4 regions of the Metapseudomonas otitidis genome follow, and region 2 is predicted to be linked to each of the others. Evidence: riboswitches for the same ligand, from Rfam matches in the RefSeq annotation. Region 2 holds a riboswitch; each other region holds the start of a gene.
The links. A riboswitch is a leader RNA that binds a small molecule or an ion and turns the genes downstream of it on or off. The one in region 2 is predicted to bind cobalamin.
Positions count from the first base shown of each region.

Region 1 (7,029 bases), 630 kb from region 2:
GCCATGAACCAAGAACTCCTCGTTGTCGGAATCGATATCTCGAAGAACTTTCTCGATGTCTTCGTCAGTGGCAGCGCCACGCTCCAGCGCTATGCCAACGACGCTTCAGGTAGGGCCCAACTGGCCACCGATATGCTGGCCTTGGCACCCAACCTCATCGTGGCTGAGGCAACGGGTGGCCTGGAGCGTCTCCTGATTGCGGAGCTGGCTGCACAGCAATTGCCGTTGGTACTGGCCAATCCAAGGCAGGTCCGTGACTTTGCCAAGGCATCGGGCCAACTGGCCAAGACTGACGCGTTGGATGCTCGGGTTCTCGCCACATTCGGGATTGCCATTCGTCCCACCGTACGGCCGCTACCCGAGGAGCAAGCGCTCGAACTGGCGGATCTAGTTGGGCGTCGGCGTCAATTGGTCGACATGATGGTCGCCGAGAAGCTGCGCTTGCAGCAGGCAGCAGGCAAGGCCTTGCGGCGTGACATCAAGCTGCATATCCAGTGGCTGGAAAAGCGCCTCAGAGCCAGCGATGCAGGGTTGAATGATGCCATTCAAAAATCAGAGATCTGGCGGGCCAAGGATGACTTGCTGGCTGAAGTGAAAGGTATTGGGCCCGTATGTCGAATCACGTTGCTGGCTCTACTACCAGAGCTGGGCCACCTGAACCGCAAGCAGATTGCGGCATTGGTGGGTGTCGCGCCCTTCAACCGGGACAGCGGCTACTACCGGGGTACCCGGCGAGTTTGGGGTGGGCGATCCGAAGTCAGGAAGGTGCTCTACATGGCCACGCTGTCGGCCATTCGCAGCCGCAACGAGGTCGTGCACAGCTTCTATCGGAGACTAAAAGAACAGGGGAAACCCGGCAAAGTAGCGGTCGTCGCCTGCATGCGGAAACTGCTCACCATCCTCAATGCGATGCTCCGTGATCAGGCACATTTCAGGCCTCAAGTGGCTTGACGCTGAACACGGTTGCTCGCCCGGCAAGGCGAAACAGGTGACATCAATAGAACTCGATAATCAGCAACACGCTTTTGGGCATAGCTTTTCAGACGGTGCCCTGCCCAGGCATCTCTCGACAGCCCCCCGGCAATGGCCGTTGCTCAGGCCGGCTTCCGCCACACGCTCGCCAGCCAGGGCTGCTGCTCGCGGGGCAGCCCCGCCGGCCGGTAATAGTGCTCCAGCGCCTGGAAGCCCGCCGCCTCCAGCAACTCACGCCAGCGCGCGTAGTCGTGCCAGGCGCCGTAGCGCTGGCCGTTCCAGCCCTCCTCGTTCTGCCCCCGTGGATTGGAGCTGAACAACACGCCACCCGGCCGCAGGGTGGCGTGCAACTGGCCGAGTACACGCGGCAACTCCTGCAGCGGCACGTGGAACAGGCTGGCATTGGCGAACACCCCATCGAAGCGCTCGGCGGGCAGCTCCAGCGCCAGGAAGTTCTGCTGCCAAACCTCGCAACCGGCATCGGTGCGGGCCATTTCGACGAAGCGCGCCGTACCGTCCAGCCCCACCGGGCGATGGCCGAGGCGGCGGAAGGTCTGCAGGTCGCGCCCCGGGCCGCAGCCGAAGTCGAGGATGTCGAACGGCCCGCCCGGCCCCAGATGGCGCAGCAGCGCCTCGATGTTCTGGCTCACGTCGTGGTCGCGGGTGCCCTCGCGGAAGCCCTCGGCATTGCGCTGGTAGTCATCCAGGGTGATGGCGCTGATGGCATCGAGATCGTGGGGTTCCAGGCTCATGGGGCCTCCGGGCAGTGAACGGCGGCGGGCATTCTACCGGCTGCGATGGGAACGGCCATGGCCGGCCGACAGGGCGAATGATTCCCGACAACGGTTGACGCCACCCCGTGCCAGTGGTCAGATGCGCGCCGTTCCAGGTGCCTCACGCCGCCGCGCGTGAGGTGAAACGGGAAGCCGGTGCGTCCATCAGGACCAGTCCGGCGCTGCCCCCGCAACGGTAAGCGAGCGCTGCATTCGGTACGCCACTGTGCCCACGGCATGGGAAGGCGAATGCGGCGTGATCCTCGCAAGCCCGGAGACCGGCCTGGAGCATCGATAGGCAAACCCGCGGTGGGCGGGCACGGGCCGGTTTCTCGCACGGGTGCACGCGCCCGCGCGCGCCTTTGCATTCCCTCCGGGCTCCATTCATTCCTGACGTGATAGGAACGACATGTCCCGTACCTTCAGCTCCAACGCTCCGGCGAGCGCCGCCTTCGGCCTGCTCGCGCTATCCATTTCCTTCTCCCTGCACGCCGAAGACGGCACCCTGGCGCTACCGGCCACCGCCGTCACCGACCAGGCGGACGACACCGCCATCCGCCTCGACACGCCCGTGCCCGCCGGCTCGCGCCTGGGCCTGTCCGCCCTGGAAACCCCGGCCAGCACCAGCGCCATCAGCGGTGACGAGGTGCGCGCACGCAACAACGCCACCGTGCAGGACGCCGTGACCCGCAGCCCCGGCATCACCCACATCGGCACCCCCGGCAACGGCGGCACCGCCCTCTCGGCCCGGGGCTTCACCGGCCACGCCTCGGTGATGCAGCTGTACGACGGCACGCGCTTCTACACCGGCATGGGCACCACCACCTTCCCCACCGACCCGTGGATGGTCGAGCGCATCGACGTGATCCGTGGCCCGGCCTCGGTGCTCTACGGCGAAGGCGCCACCGGCGCGGTGATCAACGTGGTGCCGAAGAAGCCTTTCGACGGCGAGATCCGCAACCGCCTGCGCCTGGGCTACGGCTCCGACGACCGCCAGCAGATGGCCCTGGACAGCGGCGGCTCGCTCACCGACACCCTCAGCTACCGCCTCAACCTCAACCGCGAGGCCAGCCACGGCTGGATCGACCGGGGCGACTCGAAGAACCTCGGCCTCAGCGCCGCCCTGCGCTGGCAGGCCAGCGACGCCCTGGCCTTCACCCTCGCCCACGACCAGGGCGACCTGCAGCCGATGAACTATTTCGGCACGCCGCTGATCGACGGCCACCTGCGGGACAGCCTGAAAGACAAGAACTACAACCTGCACAACGCCGAGCTGCACTACAACGACCAGTGGACCCGGCTCGTCACCGACTGGACGCCCAGCGAAGGCTTCAGCGCCAGCAACCAGCTCTACCACATCAAGAGCCGCCGCTACTGGCGCAACGCCGAGGCCTACACCTGGGACGCCGGCCGGGGCCAGCTGAAGCGCGCCGAGCAGCTGCGCATCAAGCACGAGCAGGAGCAGATCGGCGACCGCCAGACCTTCACCTTCGACCACTCACTGTTCGGCCTCGACAGCCGCACGCTGGTCGGCGGCGAGTTCAACCGCATCCGCTTCGACCTGCTGAACAACGCGCCCTACACCGACATCGACGGCGACTACGTCGACCCGTGGAACCCCGCCCCCGGCTACTTCCAGAGCGCCTCGGCCTACCGCCCGCACTCGCGCAGCGAAACCCACACCGCCGCCCTGTTCGCCGAGAACCGCACCCAACTGAGCGAGCGCTGGTCCGTGGTCACCGGCCTGCGTCGCGACCAGAACCACATCGACCGCACCGATCTTCCCAACGAGAACCGCGCACAACCATTGCGCAGCGACCGCAGCATCCAGGGCGGCAACTGGCGCGCCGGCCTGGTGTTCGCCGCCACCCCGCAGCTGTCCTTCTACGGCCAGTACTCCACCAGCGAGGACGGCGTCAGCAACCTCATCACCCTCAATTCTGGCCAGCAGAATATGGACCTGACCGAGTCGAAGCAGACCGAGTTCGGCCTCAAGCAGCAGTTCTGGGACGGGCGCGGCGAGTGGACCCTGGCCGCCTACCACATCGTCAAGAAGAAGTTGCTCTCCCGCGAATCAGCAAAAGGTCAGGCCCAGCAGATCGGCCAGCAGTCCTCCGACGGCCTGGAGGCGACCCTGGAACTGGCTCTGGAGCAGGGCTGGCACGTCTCGGCCAACGCCTCGCTGCTGCGCGCCGAGTACGACGAATTCAATGAGGCCAAGGACGATCTTCTCGTCTCCCGGTCCGGCAACCGCCCCACCGACGTGCCACGGCGCACCGCCAACCTCTGGGTCAGCAAGGCGCTCGGCCATGACCTGGACGCTGGCCTCGGCGCGCGCTACGTCGACGCCCGTTACGCCGACGCCGCCAACACCGTCAAAGTACCCGGCTACACCGTGCTCGACGCCAACCTCGGCTGGCAGGTGCTGCCCGACACGCGCCTGGGGCTGGAGCTGAACAACCTGCTGGACCGCCGCTACGCCGTCACCCAGCAGAACGGCGGCCAGCAGTGGCTGCTGGGCCAGCCGCGCTCGTTCTTCGTCACCGCCGACTACAGCTTCTGAGGGTTACGCCATGTCCCGCCTGAACCTCCATGACCTGCGCTGGGCCCCTGACGGCGCCCTCGCCGGCTGGTCCCTGGACGGCATCGGGCTGGACGTGGCGGAAGGCGAGTTCGTCGGCCTCATCGGCCCCAACGGCAGCGGCAAGAGCAGCCTGCTGCGCTGCATCTACCGCGCCGCCCGCCCCCACGGCGGCACGGTGCGGGTGGACGACGAGGACATCTGGCGCCAGCCGCCGCGCTGGTGCGCACAGCGGGTCGCCGTGGTGCTGCAGGAGTTCCCCAGCGACTTCGGCCTCAGCGTCGCCGAGGTCGCCGCCATGGGCCGCTCGCCCCACCAGGGGCCGTTCGACGGCGACACCGCCGCCGACCGCGCCCGGGTCGGCGAAGCGCTGCGCCAGGTGGCCCTGGAGGCCCACCGCGACACCCCGTTCGCCCGGCTCTCCGGCGGCGAAAAACAACGCGCCCTGCTGGCCCGCGCCCTGGTGCAAGCCCCCGGCCTGCTGCTGCTCGACGAACCCACCAACCACCTCGACCCGCGCTACCAGCTGGAGCTGCTGGCCCTGCTGCGCCGCCTGCGGCTGAGCACCCTGGCCAGCTTCCACGACCTCAACCTCGCCGCCGCCTTCTGCGACCGCCTGCTGGTGCTCGATGGCGGCCGCCTGGTAGCCAGCGGCACCCCCGAAGCCGTGCTCACGCCGCAACGCCTGCTGGAGGTGTTCGGCACCCCAGCGCTGGTGGACCGCCACCCCATCGGCGGCCACCCACGCATCACCTGGATCACTCCCCCATGAAAAGCCGCTCCCTCGCCCTCGCCGCCCTGCTGCTCGCCGGCAGCGCCCAGGCCACCCAGTACCCGGTGACCATCACCAGCTGCAACCGCCAGGTGGTGTTCGAGCACGCCCCCACCCACGCCGTCAGCCAGGACGTGAACCTCACCGGCATGCTGATCGCCCTCGGCCTGCGCGAGCGCATGGCCGGCTACAGCGGCGTCAGCGGCTGGAAGACCCTCGACCCGAGCCTGCGCGAGGCCCTCGCCGGCCTGCCGGAACTGGCCCGCAAGTACCCCTCGGTGGAAACCCTGCTGGCCGCCGACACCGACTTCTTCTTCGCCGGCTGGAACTACGGCATGCACGTGGGTGGCGACGTCACCCCCGCCACCCTCGCGCCGCTGGGCATCCCGGTGTACGAACTGAGCGAGTCCTGCGCCCACGTCATGCCCCGCGAGGCGGCCAGCCTCGATGACCTCTACCGCGACCTGGAGAACCTCGGCCGCATCTTCGACGTCGAGCCCCGCGCCCAGGCCCTGGTGACCGGCCTCAAGGCCCGCGTGGCGGCCGTGGGCGAACGCCTGGCCGGCGTCGCCGAGCGGCCCCGGGTGTTCCTCTACGACAGCGGCGAAGACCGCCCCTTCAGCAGCGGCCGCCTCGGCATGCCCCAGGCCCTGATCGAAGCCGCCGGCGGGCATAACCTGCTCAGCGACCTGGCCGCCAGCTGGACCCAGGTCAACTGGGAAACCGTGGTGGAGCGCGACCCGCAGGTGATCGTCATCGTCGACTACGGCGAGCGCAGCTGGCAGCAGAAGCGCGACTTCCTGCTGGCCCAGCCGGCCCTGGCCGGGGTCACCGCCATCCGCGAGCGGCGCTTTCTGGTGCTGCCCTACCTGGACGCCACGCCCTCGGTGGAGAACGCCGCCGCCATCGAAGCCCTCGCCGCCGGGCTGCACCCGCAGGTGTTCGCCGGGGTCGCCCGGTGAGGCCGTTGCGTTCGGCCGGTGCCTTCCGCCTGCTGCTGGTGGGGCTGGCCGCGCTGCTGGCGCTGTCGCTGGTGGCCGCCCTCGGCTTCGGCCCGGCGCGGCTGCCCCAGGAGCAGGTCTGGGCCATCGTCGGCGAACGCCTGGGGCTGCTGCAGCGGGGCGACTGGAGCGACGGCCAGGCCAGCATCGTCTGGCTGATCCGCGCCCCACGGGTGTTGCTCGGCGCCTTGGTGGGCGCCGGCCTCGCCCTGGTGGGCAGCGCCCTGCAGGCCACCACCCGCAACCCCCTGGCCGACCCGCACCTGCTGGGCGTCAGTTCCGGCGCCGCCCTCGGCGCGGTGCTGGTGGTGCTCTACCTGGGCGAGTTCGCCGGCCACCTGAGCCTGCCCCTGGCAGCCTTCGTCGGCGCCCTGGCGAGCACCGCCCTGGTGCTCGCTATCGCCAGCCGCCACGGCCGCCTGGAGAGCGACCGCCTGTTGCTGGCGGGCGTGGCGGTGTCCTTCCTGTGCATGGCGCTGGTCAACCTGCTGCTGTTCCTCGGTGACCCGCATGCCGCCAGCTCGGTGCTGTTCTGGATGCTCGGCGGGCTCGGCCTCGCCCGCTGGGAGCTGCTGGCCCTGCCAGCCGTCAGCCTGGCCCTCGGCCTGGCGCTGCTGATGGCCCAGGCCCGCGGCCTGAACGCACTGATGAGCGGCGAAGACACCGCCGCCAGCCTCGGCTTCGAACCCCGCCGGGTGCGCCTCTGGGTGTTCCTCTGCGCCTCGCTGCTGACCGGCGTGCTGGTGGCCCTGAGCGGTGCTATCGGCTTCGTCGGGCTGATGCTGCCGCACCTGGCGCGCCGTCTGGTGGGCGCCGAGCACCGCCGCCTGCTGCCCACCAGCGCACTGCTCGGCGCGCTGTTTCTGATCTGGGTGGACGTCGGCGCCCGCACCCTCGCCGCCCCCCAGGACCTGCCCATCGGCATCGCCA
Region 1 is NZ_AP022642.1:3,820,729-3,827,757, forward strand. Features, by position in the region: gene PotMrB4_RS17470 (IS110 family RNA-guided transposase) at 4-951, shown strand; gene PotMrB4_RS17475 (class I SAM-dependent methyltransferase) at 1,095-1,724, opposite strand; cobalamin riboswitch at 1,843-2,046, shown strand; gene PotMrB4_RS17480 (TonB-dependent receptor) at 2,155-4,308, shown strand; gene PotMrB4_RS17485 (ABC transporter ATP-binding protein) at 4,319-5,098, shown strand; gene PotMrB4_RS17490 (ABC transporter substrate-binding protein) at 5,095-6,060, shown strand; gene PotMrB4_RS17495 (FecCD family ABC transporter permease) at 6,057-7,029, shown strand, end outside.
Region 1: linked by a shared signal. The riboswitch ahead of PotMrB4_RS17480 (TonB-dependent receptor) and the one ahead of PotMrB4_RS14605 (energy-coupling factor ABC transporter permease) in region 2 are both predicted to bind cobalamin.

Region 2 (7,029 bases):
ACCGCCAGCAGGGTGCGCTCGAAGGCGGCGATGGCGCGGATCACCGAGGCCATGGTGATGGGCTCGGGGCTATCGGGGAACGCCTGGGCGAACAGCGGCGGGTACAGCGGCTCGTCCCGCAGGCGCTGGAGGATGGTGGCGCGGTTGCCGTCGTTCACCCCCATCTCCACCGGGTCGTCGCCGAACAGCGGGCCTTCCATCTGCCGCTCCAGGGACACCACGGCCGGGTTGGCCCAGTTGTAGGTGGCGTTCCAGGCCACGTTGGCCAGGCCCGGTGCGTTGCGGTGGGTGAGGGCGCCGGCGCTGCCGGTGGAGCGCGGCGCGCGGTCGCTGAAGGCCTTGGCCTGCAGGTGGCAGCCGGCGCAGGCGAGGGTGCCGTTGCCGGACAGGCGCGGGTCGTAGAACAGCCGGCGGCCCAGCTCCACCTTGGCGGCGCTCATGGGGTTGTCCGCCGGTACGCGGGGCGCGGGTACGTGGCTGGGCAGTGGCCAGGCCCAGTCCTGCGCCAGGGCGCTGCCGACCAGCCCGAGGCCGGCCAGCAGTGCGGCGAGTCGGCCGATGCGCCGCGTCATGGCCGGGGCACGACGCGCAAGGCCGGAACCTGGCCATCCGGCAGCGGCTGGCCGCTGGCCAGGTCCAGGCCGAGGCGGGCGAACACTGCCGGGCATTCGGGGTCGTCCGGGCCGCTCATGCAGCCCACCGCGCCGCCCTGGTCACGGCCGAGCTGGCTGCCGGCCAGCAGGCTGGACAGGTCCAGCGCCACGGCATCGCGCCGGGGGTCGAAACCGCGCAGGGAGACGGGCACCCGGTTGGCCCGCAGGCAGGCCACCGTTTCGCCGGTGAGCGGGTTGCCGCTGCAGCCGGTGGAGCCCAGGTGCAGGTACCAGCTGGGCGCGCGGGCGCCATCGGCCTTGGCTACGCCGCCTTCGGGGTTGACCTCGACCTTGGCGAACTTGCGCCCGGCCTGCCAGCTCCAGCCCATGGCGGCGATGTCCAGGGGTGGGCCCTGGAGTTCGGTGCTGGTGTGGTTGAGGGCCTCGGGCACGCCGAGGCTGAAGCGCAGGCCGACGTAGTCACCGGCCGGTGCCTGGCCGCGCACCTGGGTGCGGGTGGCCGGGGTGCCGCCCTGGCAGGTGCCGGTGGCGTCCTCGAAGTCCAGCAGGGCGACCTGGCCGTCCTGCCAGTCGTCGTGGTCGAGCACCAGGGGCACGGCCTGGCCGTCGGCGCGGACCAGCGCCACGTCCTGCACGTAGAACCGTGCATCGCGCAGGGTCGAGGAGCGGGCATCAGCGCCCAGCGGGCCCAGGGGCGCACCGCAGCGGGCGGGGTGTCCGTTGGCCAGCAGGGCGAAGTCGATCACCACCGGCTGCGGGCCGCTGGGGGCTTGGGCGGCGCATGCCGAGAGCAGGGCCGTGCCGAGCAGAAGGGGAAAGCGATGAGCGTGCATGGACGGCCTCTCAGAAGCGCGAGCTGAGGGTGAGGTTGACGCTGCGGCCTTCCTCGTAGCTGAAGGTGTTGGCCTGGGTCTGCTGGTAGGTGGCGTAGGCCTGGTCGAACAGGTTGGTCACCCCCAGGTCGACGCGGTACGGGTCGCGCTCCCAGGTCAGGCCGATGTCGTGCAGGGCGTAGCCGTCGCGGCGGCGCAGCAGGGTGTCGTCGTAGTCCTGGGCCTTGACGAACTGCCCGCGGTAGTTGATCGACCATTGCTCGTCGAGGCGGTAGCCCAGGGTCAGGGCCAGCTTGTCCGGCGGTGCGTAGAGGTCGGCGCCGGTCTGGGCGTTGCGCGAGCGCAGCTGGGAGTACCCCAGGCCGACGCTCAGGCGGTCCAGCTCGTAGGCCGCCTCGATCTCGCCACCCTGGCGCTCGGCCCGGGCCACGTTGCGCCGCTGGAACACCTGGCCGACGCCGGCGAAGGGCGCCTGGCGCACGTAGGTGCCGACCACCTGGGAGTCGATCAGGTCGTAGACGTCCTCGTCGAAGCCGGTGGCCTTGAGGCGGAACTGGTCGCCGGCGGCCAGCAGGTCGCTGAAGTCCAGGGTGAAGCCGGCTTCCCAGGTCTTGCTGGTCTCCGGTTCCAGGCCCGGGTTGGGGCGGAAGTTGAACAGCGCCCGGCGGGTGTCCAGGTTGCCGTACATCTCGGTCATGGTCGGCGCGCGGAAGGCTTCGCCGTAGCTGACGAACAGCCCCAGGGGGTCGATGGGCTGATACTTCAGGGCGATCTTCGGCGAGAGGCGGCTGTGGCGGGCGTCGCCCTGGCCGGGGGAGGACAGCCTGTAGTCGTCGTGGCGCAACGCGGCGATCAGGGTCCAGCGGTCGAAGGTCTGCTCGCTCTGGATGAAGCCGCCAAGGGCGCGCAGCTCGCCGTCGGGCAGCACCGAGTTGCCCTGGCCGTTGGAGGTGTTCTCGGCGGTGTCCTTGTAGTAGTCCACGCCGTAGGTGAGGCGCTGCCGGTAGTGCTCGCCCACCTCGAAGGTGCTGGTGTTCTGCAGGCTGCCGCCGTCGGTACGGGTCATGGCCGAGGTGTCGGCCTGGGGCGGTGTCGAGCGGCTGTGGCCGGCGAGGCTGAAGCGGGTGCGGTAGAGGCTCAGCTTGCCGTCCAGCCAGCTGCGGTCGGTGTCGTGGAACGACCAGTTGCCGGTGTACTGCTCCTGCCGGCGGCGGGTGTCCTGGTCGAAGGGGAACACCAGGTTGCCGCCGGGGTTGGTGGGGCCGGTGAAGTCGTCGTCGAAGGTCTGGCGGCTCAGCTCCACCCGGTTCAGTTCGCCCAGGTTGAGGCCGGCCTTGAGCAGGCTGGCGCCCAGGTCGCCGTCGTTGGGGTACTCCGAATCCGCGCCGCCCTTGCCGGTGTGAATGGCGCCGTAGTTGCGGTAGGTGGCACTGGCCAGCACGTCGGCCTGGTCGTTCAGTGCTGCGGCGGTGAGGTGGGTGGAGAAGGCCTCGTTGCCGCTGCGGTAACCCACCTTGGCCTGGCCGCCGTAGCCGCGCTCGGGGTCGACGTAGTCCTCCGCTGCCAGGGTTTCGAAGGCCATCACGCCGCCCAGGCCGCCACTGCCATAGGCCGCCGACATGGGGCCGCGCACCACGTCCACCTGGCGGATGAAGTCGGGGTCGAGCAGCAGCGGGCTGTTCACGCCGCCCTCGTTGTTACGCCGCGCACCGTCCACCGTGAGGATGATGCGTGGCCCCTGCAGACCACGGATGGCGGGGATCTGTGCCGCAGGGCGGGGGCCGCCGCCGAAGTTCACGTTGGGCAGGCTGCGCAGCACGCTGGACAGGCTATCGGCCTGGGCATCCTCGAGGGCCTTGCGGTCCACCGTGGACACCGAGGCCGGCAGGTCGAAGCTGCTGTTGGCGCTGCGGGTGGCGGTGACGGTGGTGCTGTCCAGCACCAGGGTCTTGCCGTCTCCCTGGGCCTGGGCGGCGGCGCAGAGCAGGAGCAGCAGCGGCCAGGCCGTGGCGGGCGAGGGGAGGAAGGCGGAGCGCCAGAACGAAGGGGATGGCATCACGGCCATGGGCGTCGGTCCCTGTTGTTGTCGAGTGGTTCCGGGAACGACCTGTGCCGCATGGCGCCGAGCTGTCCGATCCCTGGATGACTACCGGGCGCCTCATGGCGCCCGCATGCACTTGGCAGGCCTCTGGGGCGCTGCGGGACGGATGCTAGCAAGGGCCCCCGATGCGGCCCGACTGCGACGAGCTGCCACACCCCGGGCGCCCGGAGGCCTGCGGGTGGCGCCTGGCTGGCAGGGGAAAGTCGACTGTGGCGGACTGTCGCAGGCAGGGAGGCGCACGGGGCGCTCGCAGGGGCGCAAAAATTTGCCTTTGCCGCCCGCAGGCCCGCCAGTAAGATGGCCGCCGATGGTTTCCGGGCAACCGCCCGGAGCAACAGGGAACATGGTGCGGCGCAACGCCCAGGCCATGGCTGCCCCCGCAACTGTAAGCAGCGAGCGAAACCCGAAGCACCACTGGCCCCGGCCGGGAAGGTGGGTGGAGCATTGACCTGCGAGCCAGGAGACCTGCCATCCGTAACGGGCACGAGGCCCGACCCCTAGAACTGGTCACCGCGCGGTGGGCGCGGCAAGGAACCGCACATGCATATCGAACCCGGCGTCGTCGAAGGCGCCAAGCTCCTGCTCAGCTATGGCACCGCCGTCACCGCCTTCGGCCTGACCGCCAAGATGGCCTACGACAGCATCCGCACCAACGGCGGCATCAGCGCCCTGGCCCTGCGCAGTTTGATCGCCACGGCCCTGGTGTTCTGCTTCTTCGAGGTGTTCCCGCATCACGCGGTGGGCGTCTCCGAGGTCCACCTGATCCTCGGCTCGACCCTGTTGCTGATGTTCGGCGCCGGCGCGGCCGCCATCGGCCTGGCCGCCGGGCTGCTGGTCCAGGGCCTGTTCTTCGCCCCCTTCGACCTGCCGCAGTACGGCATGAACGTCACCACCCTGCTGGTGCCCCTGTGGGGCATCAGCCTGCTGGCCAACCGCATCATCCCGGCTCGCACCGCCTACGTGGAAACCCGCTACAGCCAGGCCCTGGCGCTGTCCACCGCCTACCAGGGCGGCATCGTCGCCTGGGTGGCCTTCTGGGCCTTCTACGGCCACGGCTTCACCGCCGAGACCCTGGCCTCGGTGAGCACCTTCGGCCTGGCCTACATGAGCGTGATCCTGGTGGAACCGCTGATCGACCTGGGCGTACTGGCCCTGGCCAAGACCCTGTCGCGCTACAGCCAGGGCCCTCTGTTTAACGTCCGCCTGCACCACGCCGCGGCCTGATCCGACACACCTGCCGCCCGGCTGCAATGGACGGGCGGCCTCGTCATTACCCTTCGAATCTGTCCTGTTTCCGTCGCCCAAGTTTCACATGGCTGTGAATGTGACGACTTTCCGACGCCTCGCAACATCCAAGTTCGCCAGTAAACGGCGGCACATGACAACTTCCCCGGATTAATCCCATCGCTCACAACTTGGCCAACTTCCAAGTTTCGTCCGGCTCAATACGAAATTTTCCCTCGAACTGCTGAAAGCCCCGCCGCGTGTGGGCTTGGCGCACTCCTTGACAAAAGTCCGGCGCCATTGAATCGACCTCGCAAAGCACGGCAGTTAGCGCGCTACTTGCCGACTAAGTTCATTCGAAAAATGGAGATTGGCAGTCCGGAAATGTAGGTTCTCTGCAAAAAATACGGCTGTTAGCATGAAAACTGCACGACGCGGATAAGTCTCGACGAGTTTCGAAGTTGGTGAAGATGCTGGATGACTTGGCTTTATTCGTGCAGATCGTACGGGCAGGGAGCTTCGCAAAAGCAAGCAGGGTACTAGGGATACCTGCCAATACCCTCAGCCGCCGCCTGATGAGCCTGGAACGCAGTCTCGGCACGGCCCTTTTTCTCCGCTCCACCCGGTTGCTGCGCTGCACGGCCGATGGGGAGCGGCTCTACCAGAAATGCAAGACGAGCATCGACCACCTGGGCAACGCCCTGGCCACCTTGCGTGACGACGCCCAGGGCATCGTCGGCCAGGTGCGCATCCAGGTGCCCACGGGTTTTTTCGAATGCCAGGAGAACGGCTTCTTCAGCCAGCTCCTGCGCCAGCACCCGGGGCTGGAACTGGACGTGGTGGTGGCGGACCACGAGCCGGACCTGGTGCTGGACGGGCTGGACCTGCTGTTCTTCCTCGGTGAGCTGAAGAACGACGCCTACGTGGTACGCAAGCTGTTCGACCTGGAGCTGGGTCTCTACGCCAGCCCCGGCTACCTGGCCATGCACGGCGTGCCGGAGCGGGTGGAGGACCTGGCCGAACATGCCTGCCTGCACCTGAAGAACGTCCAAAGCTGCGAGTTGCATTCGAGCTGCGGCCGCCGGACCTATCGCCTGCGCCCTAACGGGCGGCTGGCGACCACGTCCAGCTCGGCCCTGCTCAATGCAGCGATCAACGATTCGGGCATCGCCCTGCTGTCCACCCTGGCCGCGGAATGGCGCAAGGAGCAGCTGGTGCGCATCCTGCCCGACTACGCCGTACGCGGGCGGGCGCTGCATGCCGCCTATTCCAGCCACCGCACGCTCTCGGCCTGCGGGCGTGCGGTGCTCGACTTCGCCGTGGCGACGGCCCAGCAGGCCTGCGACCTGGTGCAGACCGGGCATGCCTGATGGGGACCGGCGCCGCCGGGGGGAGAGTAGGGAATGCGCGATCCGGACAACGAGCAGCTGTACCAGGCACACCAGGGCCGGACCTTCATGCGTCCGCGCTTTCCGCCCCGCCTGGAGCAGCAGTACCGCGAATCGCTGACGCGGGATTTCCTGCCGTTCCAGAAGGCCTCGGCCGTGGTGGTGCTGCTGGTGTGGGCGCTGTTCATGGGGCTGGACCTGCTGCACTTCGACCTGCAGGCCGGTCTCGATGGCTGGCTGGTACTGCTGGCGGGGGTGCGGGTCGGCATCCTGCTGCTGCTCACCGGCCTGGTGCTGCAGATGCTGCTGCGCGGCATCGAGGCCTACTCGGTGCGCTTCGCCTCGTGGGTGCTGCTATTGGTGCTGGCCGGTGGCATGGCCTCGATCTTCATCTACCGCATCAAGGGCCTGTATTTCTCCGACGGCATCTTCGCCTTGCTCGGCGTGGCGGCCTTCTTCCCCCTGGGCATCAGCTTCCGTCGCAGCCTGCTGGTGGCCCTGGCGCTGTTCGCTCTCTGGCTGCTGGTGGGCTACCCGGTGTACGCCGCAGAGGCACCCGAGCAGTACGGCTCGGTATCCCTGGTGTTCCTGCTGTCGATCCTCGCCTGTGCCACGGGGGGCTACATCCGCGATCAGGTCAAGCGCGAGCAGTTCCTCCTGCGCGAGCTGCTCAAGTGGCAGTCCAGCCATGACCCGCTGACCGGCCTGCACAACCGCCGCGCCTTCGACCAGCACGTGCAGACCGTGCTGGGCCTGGCCGCGCGTGAGCGCGCGAGCCTGGCCCAACTGATCATCGATCTCGACTACTTCAAGCAGTACAACGACTACTACGGCCACCAGGCCGGAGACGCCGCCCTGTGCGCGGTGGC
Region 2 is NZ_AP022642.1:3,185,908-3,192,936, reverse strand. Features, by position in the region: gene PotMrB4_RS14620 (methanobactin export MATE transporter MbnM) at 1-572, opposite strand, end outside; gene PotMrB4_RS14615 (MbnP family copper-binding protein) at 569-1,447, opposite strand; gene PotMrB4_RS14610 (TonB-dependent hemoglobin/transferrin/lactoferrin family receptor) at 1,458-3,512, opposite strand; cobalamin riboswitch at 3,840-4,035, shown strand; gene PotMrB4_RS14605 (energy-coupling factor ABC transporter permease) at 4,089-4,772, shown strand; gene PotMrB4_RS14600 (LysR family transcriptional regulator) at 5,243-6,142, shown strand; gene PotMrB4_RS14595 (GGDEF domain-containing protein) at 6,176-7,029, shown strand, end outside.

Region 3 (7,029 bases), 1.3 Mb from region 2:
ACTCCAGCAGCGAGTGGTGGAAGGTGTGCCCGCGCAGGGTGCCTTCCGGCAGCGCGGCTTCCTGCAGGGCCAGGGCGGCCAGGCGCTTCTGCATCACCGCGCGGCCGGGCAGCAGGCCCAGCAGCTCGGCGGACTGGCCGGCGGCATCGGTGAGCGCCTCCAGCAGGTAGAGCATGCCGCCGCACTCGGCGAGGATCGGCTTGCCGGCCTGGTGGTGGGCGCGGATGGCGGCGGCCATGGCCGGGTTGCCGGCCAGCTGCGGCAGGTGCAGCTCCGGGTAGCCACCGGGCAGGTAGAGGCTGTCCACCGCCGGCAGCTCGGCGTCCACCAGGGGCGAGAAGAATACCAGCTCGGCGCCCAGGCGCTGCAGCAGGTCGAGGTTGCCCTGGTAGAGGAAGGCGAAGGAGGTGTCACGGGCGACGCCGATGCGCACGCCCTCGAGCCAGGGCTCCAGGGGTTCGGCTGCCGGCGCGGCGAAGGCCACGGCGGGCGGCAACGCCACTTCGGCGCTGGCGGCCAGGGCGTCGGCGGCGGCGTCCAGGCGGGCGTCCAGGTCGGCCAGCTCCTCGGCCTGCACCAGCCCCAGATGGCGGCTGGGCAGCTCCACCTCGGCACTGCGCGGCAGGGCGCCGTACCAGCGGATCCAGTCCGGCAGGCTGTCGCGGATCAGGTCGCTGTGGCGCTGGCTGCCGACGCGGTTGCCGAGCACGCCGGCGAACGGCAGGTCCGGCTGGTAGGTGGCCAGGCCCACGGCCAGGGCGCCGAAGGTCTGGGCCATGGCGGCGCCGTTGATCACCCCCAGCACCGGCACGCCGAAGTGCCGCGCCAGGTCGGCGGCGGACGGCGAGCCGTCGAACAGCCCCATGACGCCCTCGATGAGGATCAGGTCCGCTTCCCCTGCTGCTTCCCACAGCAGGCACCGGCTCTCGGCCTCGCCGATCATCCACAGGTCCAGCTGGTAGACAGGGTGGCCGGAGGCGCGGGCGAGGATCATCGGGTCGAGGAAGTCCGGCCCGCACTTGAACACTCGCACGCGCCGGCCCTGGCGGGCGTGCAGGCGTGCCAGGGCGGCGGTGACGGTGGTCTTGCCCTGGCCGGAGGCGGGGGCGGCGATGAGCAGCGCGGGGCAGGTGCGGGTCATCAGAACTCCACGCCTTTCTGGGCCTTCACCCCGGCCTTGAAGGCGTGCTTGACCAGGCTCATCTCGGTGACGGTATCCGCCGCCTCGATCAGCGCCTCGGGCGCGCCCCGGCCGGTGGCGACCACGTGCTGGTGCTCGGGACGGGACTCGATGTCGCGCAGCACCTCGTCCAGCGCCAGGTAGCCATGCTTGAGGGCGATGTTCAGCTCGTCGAGCACCACCAGGCCCACCTCGGGGTCGTCCAGCAGCTCACGGGCCACGGCCCAGGCGGCGCGGGCCTTGTCGATGTCGCGCTGGCGGTCCTGGGTGTCCCAGGTGTAGCCCTCGCCCATGACGTGGAAGCTCACCTCTTCGGGGAAGCGGCGGAAGAAGGCCTCCTCGCCGGTGGACATGCCGCCCTTGATGAACTGCACCACGCCCACCTTGAAGCCGTGGCCAAGGGCGCGGGCGACCATGCCGAAGGCGGAGCTGCTCTTGCCCTTGCCGTTGCCGGTGTGCACCAGCAGCAGGCCGTACTCGTCCTGGGCCTGGGCGATTTTCTCGTCGATCAGGGCTTTCTTGCGCTGCATGCGCGCCTTGTGGCGCTGGTCGCGTTCGGGGGATTCGCTCATGGGAGTCCTCGGTTCGGGGCCGACGCGGGCGCCGGCGGAAGGATGCGCAGTTTACGCCGGGTGCGGCGGCGGCCCGAAGGCTTTTCCGCCGCACCCGGCAAGGATGTTCAGGGGTTACAGGGCCTGGTAGCGGACGCTGAAGTAGACGGCCTGGCCGGGCTGGTTGAAGTCCTTGGCGGTCTCGTAGTCAGCCGCGAAGAGGTTGCTGACCTTGGCTTGCAGGCGCCATTCCTCGTTCAGCCAGTACTCGCCACGCAGGTCGAGGGTGGCGAAGCCGGCCAGGCGGTCGTCGTTGGCCACGTCGTCGAAACGCCGCCCTTCGGCGTGCAGGGTGGCGCCCAGGCCGACGGCACCGATGCGCCGGTCCAGGTCCAGGTTGAACACCTGCTGGGCACGACGTGGCAGCTGCTTGCCGTGGTTGCCGTCGTGGGCGCGGTTGACGCTGTCGAGCAGGGTCAGGTTGGCGTTCCAGTCCCAGCCGAGCCAGCGGCTGCCGAGGCTCAGCTCGGCGCCGTCGATGCGCGCCTTGCCGATGTTGTTGGGGCCGCCGAAGGGGCCGGTGCCGGCCTGGGCATCGTGGACGATGAGGTCGTCGACGTGGGTGCGGAACAGGTTGGCCGACCAGTGCCCCCAGTCGTGTTCGCCGCTCAGCGCCGCTTCGAGGCTTTCGGAGGTCTCGGCCTTGAGCCTGGGGTTGCCGTAGTCGGGGTAGTACAGCTCGTTGAAGGTGGGCGCCTTGAAGGCAGTGCCGTAGCTGAGGCTGAAGCGCAGCGCCTTGCTGAGGGCGTAGCCCCAGGCGGCGCTGCCGGTGTCGTGGCGGCCGAACTGCTGGTTGTCGTCGCGGCGCAGGGCGAGCTGCCAGTCATGCCGGCCGGCTTCCCCCAGGTACTGGGCGAAGGTGCCCCGATTGAGGCGCGAGTCGCGGTCGAAGCGGGTGGAGCTGTCCACCTCGTCCTGCTGCCAGTCATGGCCGATGCTGAAGGTGTGGCCCTCGGCCAGGGTGAATTCGTTGAGCCAGGAGGCGGTGTCGCGGCGGGTGTCGAAGCGCGAGTCGAACTGCCCGCCGGCCTCGGTGCGCGACAGGTCTTCGCTGCGCCCGGCCTGGAGGGTGATGCCCCAGGGCTCCACCGGGCTGAAACGGGCGCGCCCGCCGATGACGCGCTGCTCGTTGTCGGCGTTGGCATTGCGGCCGCCGCCGGGGCTGGACCGCGACACCAGGTCCAGGTCGGTGTGGGCCTTGGCCCGCAGCAGGGTGCCATCCAGTTCCAGGCCGTTGTCGAAGCGGTAGCCGGCGCGCAGGTTGCCGGAGAGGTTGCGGTAGCCGTCGGCGTCGCCCTCGTGGTAGCTGCTGCGCGCGCGGGTGGCGTCGATGCCGTCGCTGTCCTGGCTGCTCATGCCCAGGCTGTACCAGCCCTGCTCGCCGCCGCCGCTGACGCCGGCACTGCCCTGGTAGCTGTCGTGGGTGCCGTAGCCGGCGGAGAACCAGGGCTTGGCGGTGCCGTCGCCGCTGCCCTGGCGGGTGAAGATCTGGATCACTCCGCCGATGGCTTCGGAGCCGTAGAGGCTGGAGCGCGGGCCACGGACCACCTCGATGCGCTCGATCAACTCCACCGGCAGGTCCTGGAAGGCAGCCAGGCCGTTGCTGGCCGCGCCGATCTTCACCCCGTCCACCAGCACCAGCACGTGGTCGGACTCGGCGCCGCGCATGAACAGCGTGGTGTTCTTGCCGGGGCCGCCGTTGTTGCTGAGGGTGACGCCGGGCACCTGGCGCAGCAGCTCGGGCACCGAGTGGGCCTGGCTGCGCTCGATGGCGTCGCGGTCGATGACGGTGGTGGCGGCCAGGCTGGCGCGCACTGGCTGCGAGGTGCGCGTGGCGGTGACGCTCTGGGGCGCCAGTTCGAGGGGCTCGCCATGGGCCGGCAGAACGGCACCGAGGCCGAGCAGCATCCATGTGGCGGATGCCCGGGATACGGGGGACTGCATGTGGGGTCTCCGTCGCGCCACCCGCGCGACTCCAGGGATGGATGCATGGCCGTGGCCATGCTCGCTCGCACCGGGCCGGTCTCCGGGCTTGCGAGCGGAACCTGGGGTTCCCCGACCGCGCCTTCCCATGCGTGGGCACAGTGGCTGGATGCGGTGGTTGACTCGCCTACCGTTGCGGGGGCAGCGCCGGATTCTTGATGGAATGGACCGGCTTCCCTGTTTCACCCCACCGGCCAAAAGCCGTGGGGCACCTGGTGCAGGCGCGCAGCTTAGTGGCGCGGCGGGACAGGGTCAATCGAGCCCGCGCCGCGCCGGACGGGAGGGTTCAGGCGCCGTCCTTCTCGCAGTTGACCATCCAGGGCACGCCGAAACGGTCTTCGAACATGCCGAAGCGAACGGCCCAGAAGGTGGGCTCCAGGGGCATCTGCACGGTGCCGCCGGCACTGAGCCCGCTGAACACCCGCTCGGCCTCGGCAATGCTGTCGACGTTGAGCGACACCGAGCAGCCGCGAATGCCGGCGTGGGGCTGCTCGGGCAGGCTGTCGGAGGCCATCAGCGACTGGCCGTCGCGGGTCAGGCAGGCGTGGATGATGTGCCCGTGGCAATCAGTGGGTACGTGGGCAGCGGCCGGGGTTTCGCCGAAGGTCATCATCCGGAGTTCGCCACCGAGTACATCGGCGTAGAAGGTGAAGGCCTCCCGGCAGGTGCCGGGGAAGATCAGGTAGGCATTGATGCGCATGAGGGGGTTCCTCCCTGTGGGGTTCCGCCACGCTCCGTGGCGGCCCCCTCATGCTCCGCCGATCCGCCGGATTGTCGATGACCGTCCGGCGAACGGCGTCGGTGCGCCGCTCAGTTCCGGGGCAGGCGGATGCGGAACTCGGCGCCGCCCAGGGGCGAGTCGCCCAGGGCCAGTTCGCCCTCGAAGCTCTCGACGATGTCCAGCACCACGGCAGTGCCGATGCCCTGCCCCGGGTGCTGGGCGTCGGCCCGCTCGCCGCGCTGGAGGATGCGCGCGCGCTGGTCCGGGGGTACGCCGGGGCCGTCGTCCTCCACCACCAGCTCGCAACTGGCCTCGTGCTCTCGGGCGCTGACCCGCACGGTGCCGAGGCACAGCCGGTAGGCGTTCTCCAGCAGGTTGCCGAGCATCTCCAGCAAGGCGCCCTGCTCCACGGGCACCTGCAGGTTCGGGTCGAAGTCCCGCAGGACCCTGACCCGCTTGTCGCGATAGACCTTGTCGAGGGCGTCGCAGAGGGTGTCCAGCAGCGGGGCGAGCTGCACCCGGTGGCGCACCAGGCCGCTCTTGCGCAGGGTGGCCCGTTGCAGCTGGTAGCCGATCTGCTGGCTCATGCGTTCGATCTGGTTGCGCAACACCCGCGCCGGTTCGGTGTCGCCAGGGCGGGTGGCGATGGTCTCGCTGACGCCCTGCAGCACCGAGAGCGGCGTCTTGAGGCTGTGGGCCAGGTCGTCGAGGGAATGGCGGTAGCGCTCGCGCTGGCGGCGTTCGCTGTCCAGCAGGCGGTTGAGGGACTTGGTCAGGCGCAGCAGCTCGCGGGGGTGGGCGTCGCTCAGGGCATCGCGGGTGCCGGACTCCACCTGGTCCAGCTCCTCACTGAGGCGGCGCAGGCTGCGAAAGCCCCAGGTGAGGCCGAACCAGAGCATCACCAGCAGCACCAGCAGGGCCGTGCCGAGCCAGAAGTAGAGCTGCTGGAGGAAGCCGTCGTGCATCACCTGGTAGTCGCTCATCGGTTGCATGGTGACGATGCTGAAGGCAGCGGCCTGGTCGCGCAGCAGGTCGATCTCGACGTCGTAGACGAAGAAGCGCCGGCCGCGATCGTCGTGGATCTGGGTGAACTCGTGGCCACGTCCGTCGTAGCGCGGCATGTAGTGGACGCTCTCGTCCTGAGAGGAGCGCGACTGCCAGATCAGGCGGCCGTCGCTGTCGTAGATGAAGCCGAGCTGGTGGGCGTCGAGGTTGTCGAATTCCTCGTCGGGGAGCTTGTCGGGCATGTCGAGCTTGCCGTCGACGATGCGGGCGGCAGCGATCAGCGCGCTGGCATCGGCCGCGAGGCGCTTCTCGATGGCCTGCTCCATGGCGGTGTCGAAGGCTTTGCTGAGCACCGGCAGCAGCGCCAGCATGAACAGCACCGCCAGGCCGGCGGCGCCGAGCATCAACCGCAGGCGCAGGGAGAACCCCGCCAGGGGGTGTCGCCTCATCGGCAGCGCTCGGTGAACAGGTAGCCCTGGCCGCGCACCGTGTCGATGGGGCGGAAGCCGTTGTCGCCTTCGAGCTTGCGCCGCAGCCGGCCGACCAGCACTTCGATGACGTTGGGGTCGCGCTCGTCGTCGTCCGGGTAGAGCTGCTCCATCAGCCGCTCCTTGGCGACCACCTGCTGGTGGTGGCGCATGAGGTATTCGAGGATGCGGTATTCGAAGGCGGTGAGCCCAAGGGACTCGCCGTTCATCATCGCCTGCTTGCGGTTCAGGTCGAGCACCAGGGGCCCGGCCTCGATGGTGGACTGGACGAAGCCGGACGAACGCCGCAGCAGGGCATTGAGGCGGGCCTCCAGCTCTTCGAACTGGAACGGCTTGACCACGTAGTCGTCGGCGCCGGCGGCCAGGCCTTCCACCTTGTCCTGCCAGTTGCCACGGGCGGTGAGGATGAGGATGGGGAAGGTCTTGTCGCGGCTGCGCAGCTGGCGGATCAGGTCGAGCCCGCTCATGCCGGGCAGGCCCAGGTCCACCACGGCCAGGTCGTGGTGATACTCCTCGGCGCGGTACAGCGCCTCCTCGGCATCGGCGACAGCGTCCACCACGTGGCCCTGCTCGCCCAGGCGGGTGTAGAGGTGGTGGCGCAGCAGCGCCTCATCTTCCACGACCAGCAGTTTCATCAGCGTCTCCATGAAGAGGGCCGGGCAGGTGCCCGGCCCGTGGGTGCAGCGGGTCAGAACTTGTAGGTGGCACCAACGTAGGCCTGGGAGCTGCTGTGCAGGTCCAGGGAGCCCAGCTTGGGACCGCCGTGGGGCGCGACTTCGGTGCTGGCGTTGGTACGCAGGTAACGATAGCCGGCCTCGATGGAGGTGTTCTTGTTCAGCTCCTGGAGGATACCGGCCTGCAGGCCGGCGGCGTAGCCGATGTCGCTGTCGCGACGCAGGCCGGAGCCGTCCTGCTCGAGCTTGACCAGGCCCAGGGTGGCACCGCCGAACAGCTTGGTGTTGTTGTCACCCAGGGGGAGGAACAGGTCGTAGCTGCCGAGCAGGTTCTGCTGGCGCAGCTTGTTGCCGCTGTGGGTGTCGG
Region 3 is NZ_AP022642.1:4,440,588-4,447,616, forward strand. Features, by position in the region: gene PotMrB4_RS20440 (cobyrinate a,c-diamide synthase) at 1-1,141, opposite strand, end outside; gene cobO (cob(I)yrinic acid a,c-diamide adenosyltransferase) at 1,141-1,752, opposite strand; gene btuB (TonB-dependent vitamin B12 receptor) at 1,867-3,699, opposite strand; cobalamin riboswitch at 3,792-4,005, opposite strand; gene PotMrB4_RS20455 (VOC family protein) at 4,061-4,474, opposite strand; gene PotMrB4_RS20460 (ATP-binding protein) at 4,585-5,949, opposite strand; gene PotMrB4_RS20465 (response regulator) at 5,946-6,623, opposite strand; gene PotMrB4_RS20470 (outer membrane protein) at 6,677-7,029, opposite strand, start outside.
Region 3: linked by a shared signal. The riboswitch ahead of btuB (TonB-dependent vitamin B12 receptor) and the one ahead of PotMrB4_RS14605 (energy-coupling factor ABC transporter permease) in region 2 are both predicted to bind cobalamin.

Region 4 (7,029 bases), 2.3 Mb from region 2:
GCTGGCGGACTGGAAGCCCAGGCGCCAGGCGGTGGGCGTGGGCAGGTTGCGCACGTCCACGGTGAAGAAGTTGCGCCCGGTGGGCAGCACGTCGAGGCGCCCGCGGCTGGGGGCGCCGCTGGGGCCGGGGGGCACGAAGCGCCCGTCGAGGGCGGCCAGCACGCCGCCGATTTCCGCTGCGCCACAGGCGTCCAGGGCGGGGGCGATCACCTGCCGCAGGTTGTGGATAACCGCGTCGCTGGCGGGGCCGATGGCTTCGGCGGCCGGGTTGGCGATCAGCTGGCGGGCCAGCAGCTCCAGGCGCTCGCGGGTGTCGCCGTTGCTGCGCCAGGGCGCGTCGTCGACGCCCTGGAGCACGGCGGGGCGCGGCCCTTCCCAGGGTTCGGCCCAGGCCAGGTCGAGCGGGTCGCGGTCGAGCGCCAGGTCGCGGGCGAGGGCGCGCAGCAGGCTGGCGTTGCCGCCCTTGCCGTCGGCACGGGGGATGCGCACCAGGGACAGCAGGGTGTCGTCGCGCAGGCCCGCCACGGGGGATTCACCGAACACGTGCAGGCCGTCGCGGATCTGCGATTCCTTGAGGTCGCAGAGGTAGGCGTCCAGCTGCGGCAGCCAGCTGTCGGCGTCGTCGTTGAGGCTGAGCCCCAGCTCGCGGTCGAGGGCGGTGGCCCTGACCAGTTCGAGGATTTCGCCGCGCAGCTGCACGGCCCGGCGGGGGTCGAGCAGGGAGGCGTCGTAGTACTCGTCGGCCAGGCGCTCCAGGTCGCGCAGCGGGCCGTAGGTTTCGGCGCGGGTCAGCGGCGGCATCAGGTGGTCGATGATCACCGCCTGGGCGCGGCGCTTGGCCTGGGCGCCTTCGCCGGGGTCGTTGACGATGAAGGGGTAGATGTTCGGCAGCGGCCCCATCACCGCGTCCGGCCAGCATTCGGCGGACAGGCCGACACCCTTGCCGGGCAGCCATTCGAGGTTGCCGTGCTTGCCGACGTGCACCAGCGCATCGGCGCCGAACACCTCGCGCAGCCAGAAATAAAAGGCCAGGTAGCCGTGGGGCGGTACCAGCGACGGGTCGTGGTAGATGGCCGCCGGGTCCAACTGGTAGCCCCGCGCCGGCTGGATGCCGACGAAGGCGAGGCCGAAGCGCAGGCCGGCGATCATCATCCGTCCGCTGCGGAACATCGGGTCCTGTTGCGGCTCGCCCCAGCGCTCCGTCACCGCCCGCTGGTTGGCTTCGGGGAGGCGGGAGAAGCAGGCGAGGTAGTCGTCCAGGGCCAGGCTCTGGGCGCAGGGGCGGGCGTCGAGGTTGTCGAGGTCGTTGCTGACGCCGCCCAGCAGGCTGTGGATGAGGGCGGTGCCGCTCTCCGGCAGGCCGGCCACGGGGTAACCCCGGGCCTCCAGGGCGCGGAGGATATTCAGCGCGCCGGCCGGGGTGTCCAGGCCCACGCCGTTGCCGATGCGGCCGTCACGGGTGGGGTAGTTGGCGAGGATCAGCGCCACGCGCTTGTCGGCGTTGGCCTTGCGCGCCAGCAGCAGCCAGCGCCGCGCCAGTTCGGCGACGAAGTCCATGCGCTCGACATGGGGCAGGTAGCAGACCACGTCGCTCTGGCTGCGCTCGCTGCGCCAGGCCAGGCCTTTGAAGCTGATGGCGCGGGTGATGAGGCGGCCGTCCAGCTCCGGCAGGGCGACGTGCATGGCCAGGTCACGGGGGCCCAGGCCCTGGGCGTTGGCCTCCCACTGGGGCTGGTTGTCCAGGCTGCAGATGGCCTGGAACACCGGCACGTCGCGGCGGAACGGGCGCAGGCTGGGGGCCTCCGGCGAGGACTGGGCGAAGCCGGTGGTGTTGATGATCAGCTCGACGCCGGCCTCGTCCAGCCAGTCTTCGAGGGTGGCCAGGCAGGCGGCCTCCTTGAGGCTGGCCACGGCGATGGGCAGGGGGTTGAGGCCCTGGGCGGCGAGGCGTTCGCAGAAGGTGTCGAGGAAGCCGGTGTTCGCCGCCTGCAGGTGGGTGCGGTAGAACACCAGCGCCACCACGGGCTGCTCGGGTTGCCAGTCGGCGCGCCAGTGGGCGAGCCCGGCGTTGGGCTGGCGCGGGTGGTAGACCGCGACGCGGGGCAGCGCCCTGGGCTCCTCCCAGGGCATCGCGTGGCCCAGGCAGCGGCTGGCGAGGCAGGCGAACAGCTGCCGGGCGTTGTCCAGCCCGCCCTGGCGCAGGTAGTGCCAGTAGCGCTCGGCATCCTCTGTGGGAACGGTGCAGAGCCGTGCCAGCTCGGGATCGGGGCGGTCGTCTCCGGGCACCAGGATCAGCGTGGCGCCGCGCTCGGCCAGCGCCACCAGTTGCTCGATGCCGTAGCGCCAGTAGCCGACGCCGCCGTGCACGGAGATGAGGATGACCTTGGCGTGCTGCAGCACCTCGTCGACGTAGAGGTCCACCGAGGCGTGGTTCTGCAGCTGCATCGGGTTGGCCAGGCGCAGGCTCGGGTAGTCCTCCGGCAGCGTGCGGGCGGCCTCGGCCAGCAGCGCCAGGTGCGAGTCGCCGCTGCAGAGGATGACCAGCTCGGCGGGCGTCTGGGCCAGATGGGCGATGCCATCGTCGGGGACGAAGCCGCCGGGCTGGGTGCGCAACAGGTGCATGGCTCGGGCCTCGGCTCGGTGGAGCGGCCCTCTCCCGGGGGAGAGGCGCCGGTTCGGTGGTTACGCCAGGGCGGTGCGCAGTTCGTTGGCGATGGTGGCCTGGTCCAGCTCCTGGCCGATCACCACCAGGCGGGTGGCGCGGGGCTCGTCGCTGCGCCAGGCGCGGTCGAAGTGCTTGTCGAAGCGCTTGCCGACGCCCTGCACCAGCAGGCGCATGGGCTTGCCGGTGACGGCGACGAAGCCCTTGATGCGCAGGATGGCGTGGCGTTCCACCAACTGGCCGAGGGCCGCGAGCAGGGCGCGCTCGTCCACTTCCGGGAGGTCGACGTGGAAGGAGTCGAACTCGTCGTGGTCGTGGTCCTCGTGTTCTTCGTGGTCGTGGTGGGTGGGGCGGCTGTCGATGTGCAGCTCGGCTTCGGCGTTCAGGCCCAGCAGCACGTCCAGCGGAAGCTTGCCGGAGGCGGCCTCGACCACCTTCACCGCCGGCGGCAGCTCTTCGCTGACTTCGGCGCGTACGGCGGCCAGGGCGTCGGCATCCAGCAGGTCGGTCTTGTTGAGGATCACCAGGTCGGCGCTGGCCAGCTGGTCTTCGAAGAGTTCGTGCAGGGGCGATTCGTGGTCGAGGTTCGGGTCCTGCTTGCGCTGCTCGTCCACCTGGTCGGGGAAGGCGGCGAAGGTGCCGGCGGCGACGGCGGGGCTGTCCACCACGGTGATCACCGCGTCCACGGTGCAGGCATTGCGGATCTCGGGCCACTGGAAGGCCTGCACCAGGGGCTTGGGCAGGGCCAGGCCGGAGGTCTCGATGAGGATCTGGTCGAGGTCGCCACGGCGCGCCACCAGTTCGCGCATGACCGGGAAGAACTCTTCCTGCACGGTGCAGCACAGGCAGCCGTTGGCCAGTTCGAAGACGCGGCCCACGGCCTCTTCCTCGCTGCAGCCGATGCTGCATTGCTTGAGGATGTCGCCGTCGATGCCCAGCTCGCCGAATTCGTTGACGATCACCGCGATGCGGCGACCCTGGGCGTTGTCCAGCATGTGGCGGAGGAGGGTGGTCTTACCGGCACCGAGGAAGCCGGTGACGATGGTGACGGGGAGCTTGGCCAGGGTTTTCATGCGCGCCTCTCAGGTGCTCTGTGGCGGGCATGACGAATGCAGCGGGCCGGGCCCACTGGAGGTATTCGCCACCGGATCACCCCGCCCGGTTGTCTGGAAATTCGCCGAGGCAGGTCTCCTGGCTCGCAGCCTGGCGCGGGGCGCCGCCGGGTCCGCCTTCCCGCCCGTGGGCAGTGGCTGTGGACAGGGCATCAGCTGCTTACAGTTGCGGGGGCAGCCGTGGCTTGGACCACGTTCCCTCTTAGCTCCAGCGCTCGCTGGAGAACCTCGAAAGGACGGAAGGCTACGCAGGGCCCGGGCGGCGGTCAATCGCGTTGGTTGACGCCTCGTCGGGCCCGTGCTGTCCTTGCGCGGATTTTTCCCGCCCGGTCGCCTGCCACGCCATGAACCCCGCTGCTCCTTCCCTGACGCCGCCTTCGCTGGTGGCCGGTTTCGGCTGCCGCCAGGGCTGCACGGCGGCGGAGCTGGGGGCCTTGCTGGATGCCTGCCTGGCCGAGGCCGGGGTGCCGCCGGCGCGCCTGGCGGCGTTGGCGACCCGCGAGGACCGCGCCCTGGAGCTAGGCCTGCAGGCGCTGGCGGCGGAGCGCAACCTGCCGTTGCAGGGCGTTTCCCCCGAGGCGCTGAACGCCCTGGAGGCGCGCCTGAGCCAGCCGTCCGAGCGGGTCCGCGCCCTGGCCGGCAGTGCGGGGGTGGCCGAGGCGGCGGCCCTGGCGCTGGCCGATCGGCTGGGGCAGGGGCCTTCGCACCTGCTGCTCGACAAACGCCGCAGTGCTCGCGCGACCTGCGCGTTGGCCTGCATCCACCTGGAGGCTGAACGGCCATGACGGTCTATTTCATTGGCGCCGGTCCGGGCGATCCGGAACTCATCACGGTGAAGGGGCAGCGGCTGATCCACCGCTGCCCGGTGATCCTCTATGCCGGCTCGCTGGTGCCGGAGGCGGTGCTGGAGGGGCACCAGGCGCAGCAGGTGGTGAACACCGCCGAGCTGCACCTGGAGCAGATCGTTGCGCTGCTGGCCGAGGCCCATGCCCGGGGCCAGGACGTGGCGCGGGTGCATTCGGGCGATCCGTCGCTGTATGGCGCCATCGGCGAGCAGATCCGCCACCTGCGCGAGCGTGGCATTCCCTACGAGATCGTGCCGGGCGTTACTGCCACGGCGGCCTGTGCGGCCCTGCTGGGCTGCGAGCTGACGCTGCCGGAGGTGTCGCAGACGCTGATCCTCACCCGCCACGCCAGCAAGACGCGGATGCCCGAGGGCGAGTCCCTGGGGGACCTGGCCCGTCACCGGGCGACCCTGGCGATCCACCTGGGGGTGAGCCGGATCGAGGAAATCGTCGCCGAACTGCTGCCGCACTACGGGCCGGCCTGCCCGGTGGCGGTGATCCACCGCGCCAGCTGGCCGGACCAGGCCCAGGTCACCGGCACCCTCGCCGACATCGCCGAGAAGGTGCGGGCCGTGGGCTTTCGCCGGACGGCGCTGATCCTGGTGGGGGAGGTGCTGGCGGCCGAGGGCTTTGCCGACTCGTCGCTGTACCGCGCCGGGCATGCGCACCTGTACCGGCCGGGCGAGTGACGGCTCGGTCGCGAGAGGATCGCTGCATATCGCTGAGTGTTGCCTGCCGGATGCCGGCTTTTTCGCCTGCGTTCGCCTTGCCCGCCCCGATCCGCCCGGGCTTTTCGGCGGGCCTGTAGTGACGTACCGCTGTGAAACCCGCAGAATGCAGCCTTTCCGGCCTTTGGCCGGCCCGTCCGTATGACTTCGGCCTTGAGCGACCTGACTCCTTATGCGAATGCGCTTGATGCTGCTGGGCGGTGGCAATGCCCTTGGACAGGCGCTGATTCGCCTGGGTGCCGAGGATGATGTGGGGTTCCTCGCCCCGCGCCCGCCCGAGCAGGGTTGGGACGCCGCCAGCCTGACGCAGTTGCTCGACGACACCCGCCCCGACGCGGTGGTGAACCTCGCCTACTACTTCGACTGGTTCCAGGCCGAAGACGTGAGCGCTGAGCGCTTCGCGGCCCAGGAGCGGTCGGTGGAGCGCCTCGCCGAGCTGTGCCAGCACCACAACATCGTGCTGCTGCAGCCTTCCAGCTACCGGGTCTTCGATGGCGCCCGCGCCACGGCCTACAGCGAGAAGGACGAGACCATTCCCCTGAGCCTGCGTGGCCAGTCCCTCTGGCGCATCGAGCAGAGCGTTCGCGCCCTGTGCCCGCGCCATGTGCTGCTGCGCTTCGGCTGGCTGCTGGACGACAGCCGCGAAGGCACCCTGGGCCGCTTCCTGGTCCGCGCCGAGCGGGACGACGAGATCTGCCTGGCGGACGACCGCCGTGGCAACCCGACCCCGGCCGACGATGCCGCGCGGGTCATGCTGGCGGTGCTCAAGCAGCTGGACTGCGCCGCGCCGCTGTGGGGCACCTACCACTACGGCGCCCACGAGGCGACCACCACCCTGGCCCTGGGCCAGGCGGTGCTCACCGAGGCACGCGCCCTGCACCCGCTGAAGGTGCAGGACATCACCCCGCAGGCCCACGCGGCCCGCCCCGACGCGGCGGACGAACCGCAGCACGCCGTGCTGGCCTGCAAGAAGATCTTCCACACCTTCGGCATCAAGCCGCGCGCCTGGCGTGCGGCCCTGCCGGCCCTGCTGGACCGCTACTACCGACATGGCTGATCCCATCCTCATCACCGGCGGCGCCGGCTTCATCGGTTCGCACCTGGCGGACCAGTTGCTGGCCCGCGGGCACGCCGTGCGCGTGCTGGACAACCTCTCCACCGGCAAGCCCGGCAACCTGGCACTGGACAACCCGCACCTGGAGCTGATCGAGGGCGACGTGGCCGATGCGGCGGTGGTCGCGCGTGCCATGGCCGGCTGCAAGGCGGTGGCGCACCTGGCCGCCGTGGCCTCGGTACAGGCTTCGGTGGATGACCCGGTGGCGACCCACCAGGCCAACTTCATCGGCACCCTGAACGTCTGCGAAGCCATGCGCACCCACGGGGTGAAGCGCGTGCTGTTCGCCTCCAGCGCCGCGATCTACGGCCAGAACGGCGAAGGCCAGGCCATCGACGAAGACACCGCCAAGGCACCGCTGACGCCCTACGCGTCGGACAAGCTGGCCAGCGAGCACTACCTGGATTTCTACCGGCGCGAGCACGGCCTGGAGCCGGCGATCTTCCGCTTCTTCAACATCTACGGCCCGCGCCAGGACCCATCGTCGCCCTACTCGGGGGTGATCAGCATCTTCACCGAGCGGGCGCTGGCCGGTTCGCCCATCACCGTCTTCGGCGATGGCGAGCAG
Region 4 is NZ_AP022642.1:874,848-881,876, forward strand. Features, by position in the region: gene cobN (cobaltochelatase subunit CobN) at 1-2,622, opposite strand, end outside; gene cobW (cobalamin biosynthesis protein CobW) at 2,683-3,735, opposite strand; cobalamin riboswitch at 3,827-4,020, opposite strand; gene PotMrB4_RS04140 (cobalamin biosynthesis protein) at 4,119-4,559, shown strand; gene cobM (precorrin-4 C(11)-methyltransferase) at 4,556-5,308, shown strand; gene PotMrB4_RS04150 (sugar nucleotide-binding protein) at 5,520-6,404, shown strand; gene PotMrB4_RS04155 (NAD-dependent epimerase/dehydratase family protein) at 6,397-7,029, shown strand, end outside.
Region 4: linked by a shared signal. The riboswitch ahead of cobW (cobalamin biosynthesis protein CobW) and the one ahead of PotMrB4_RS14605 (energy-coupling factor ABC transporter permease) in region 2 are both predicted to bind cobalamin.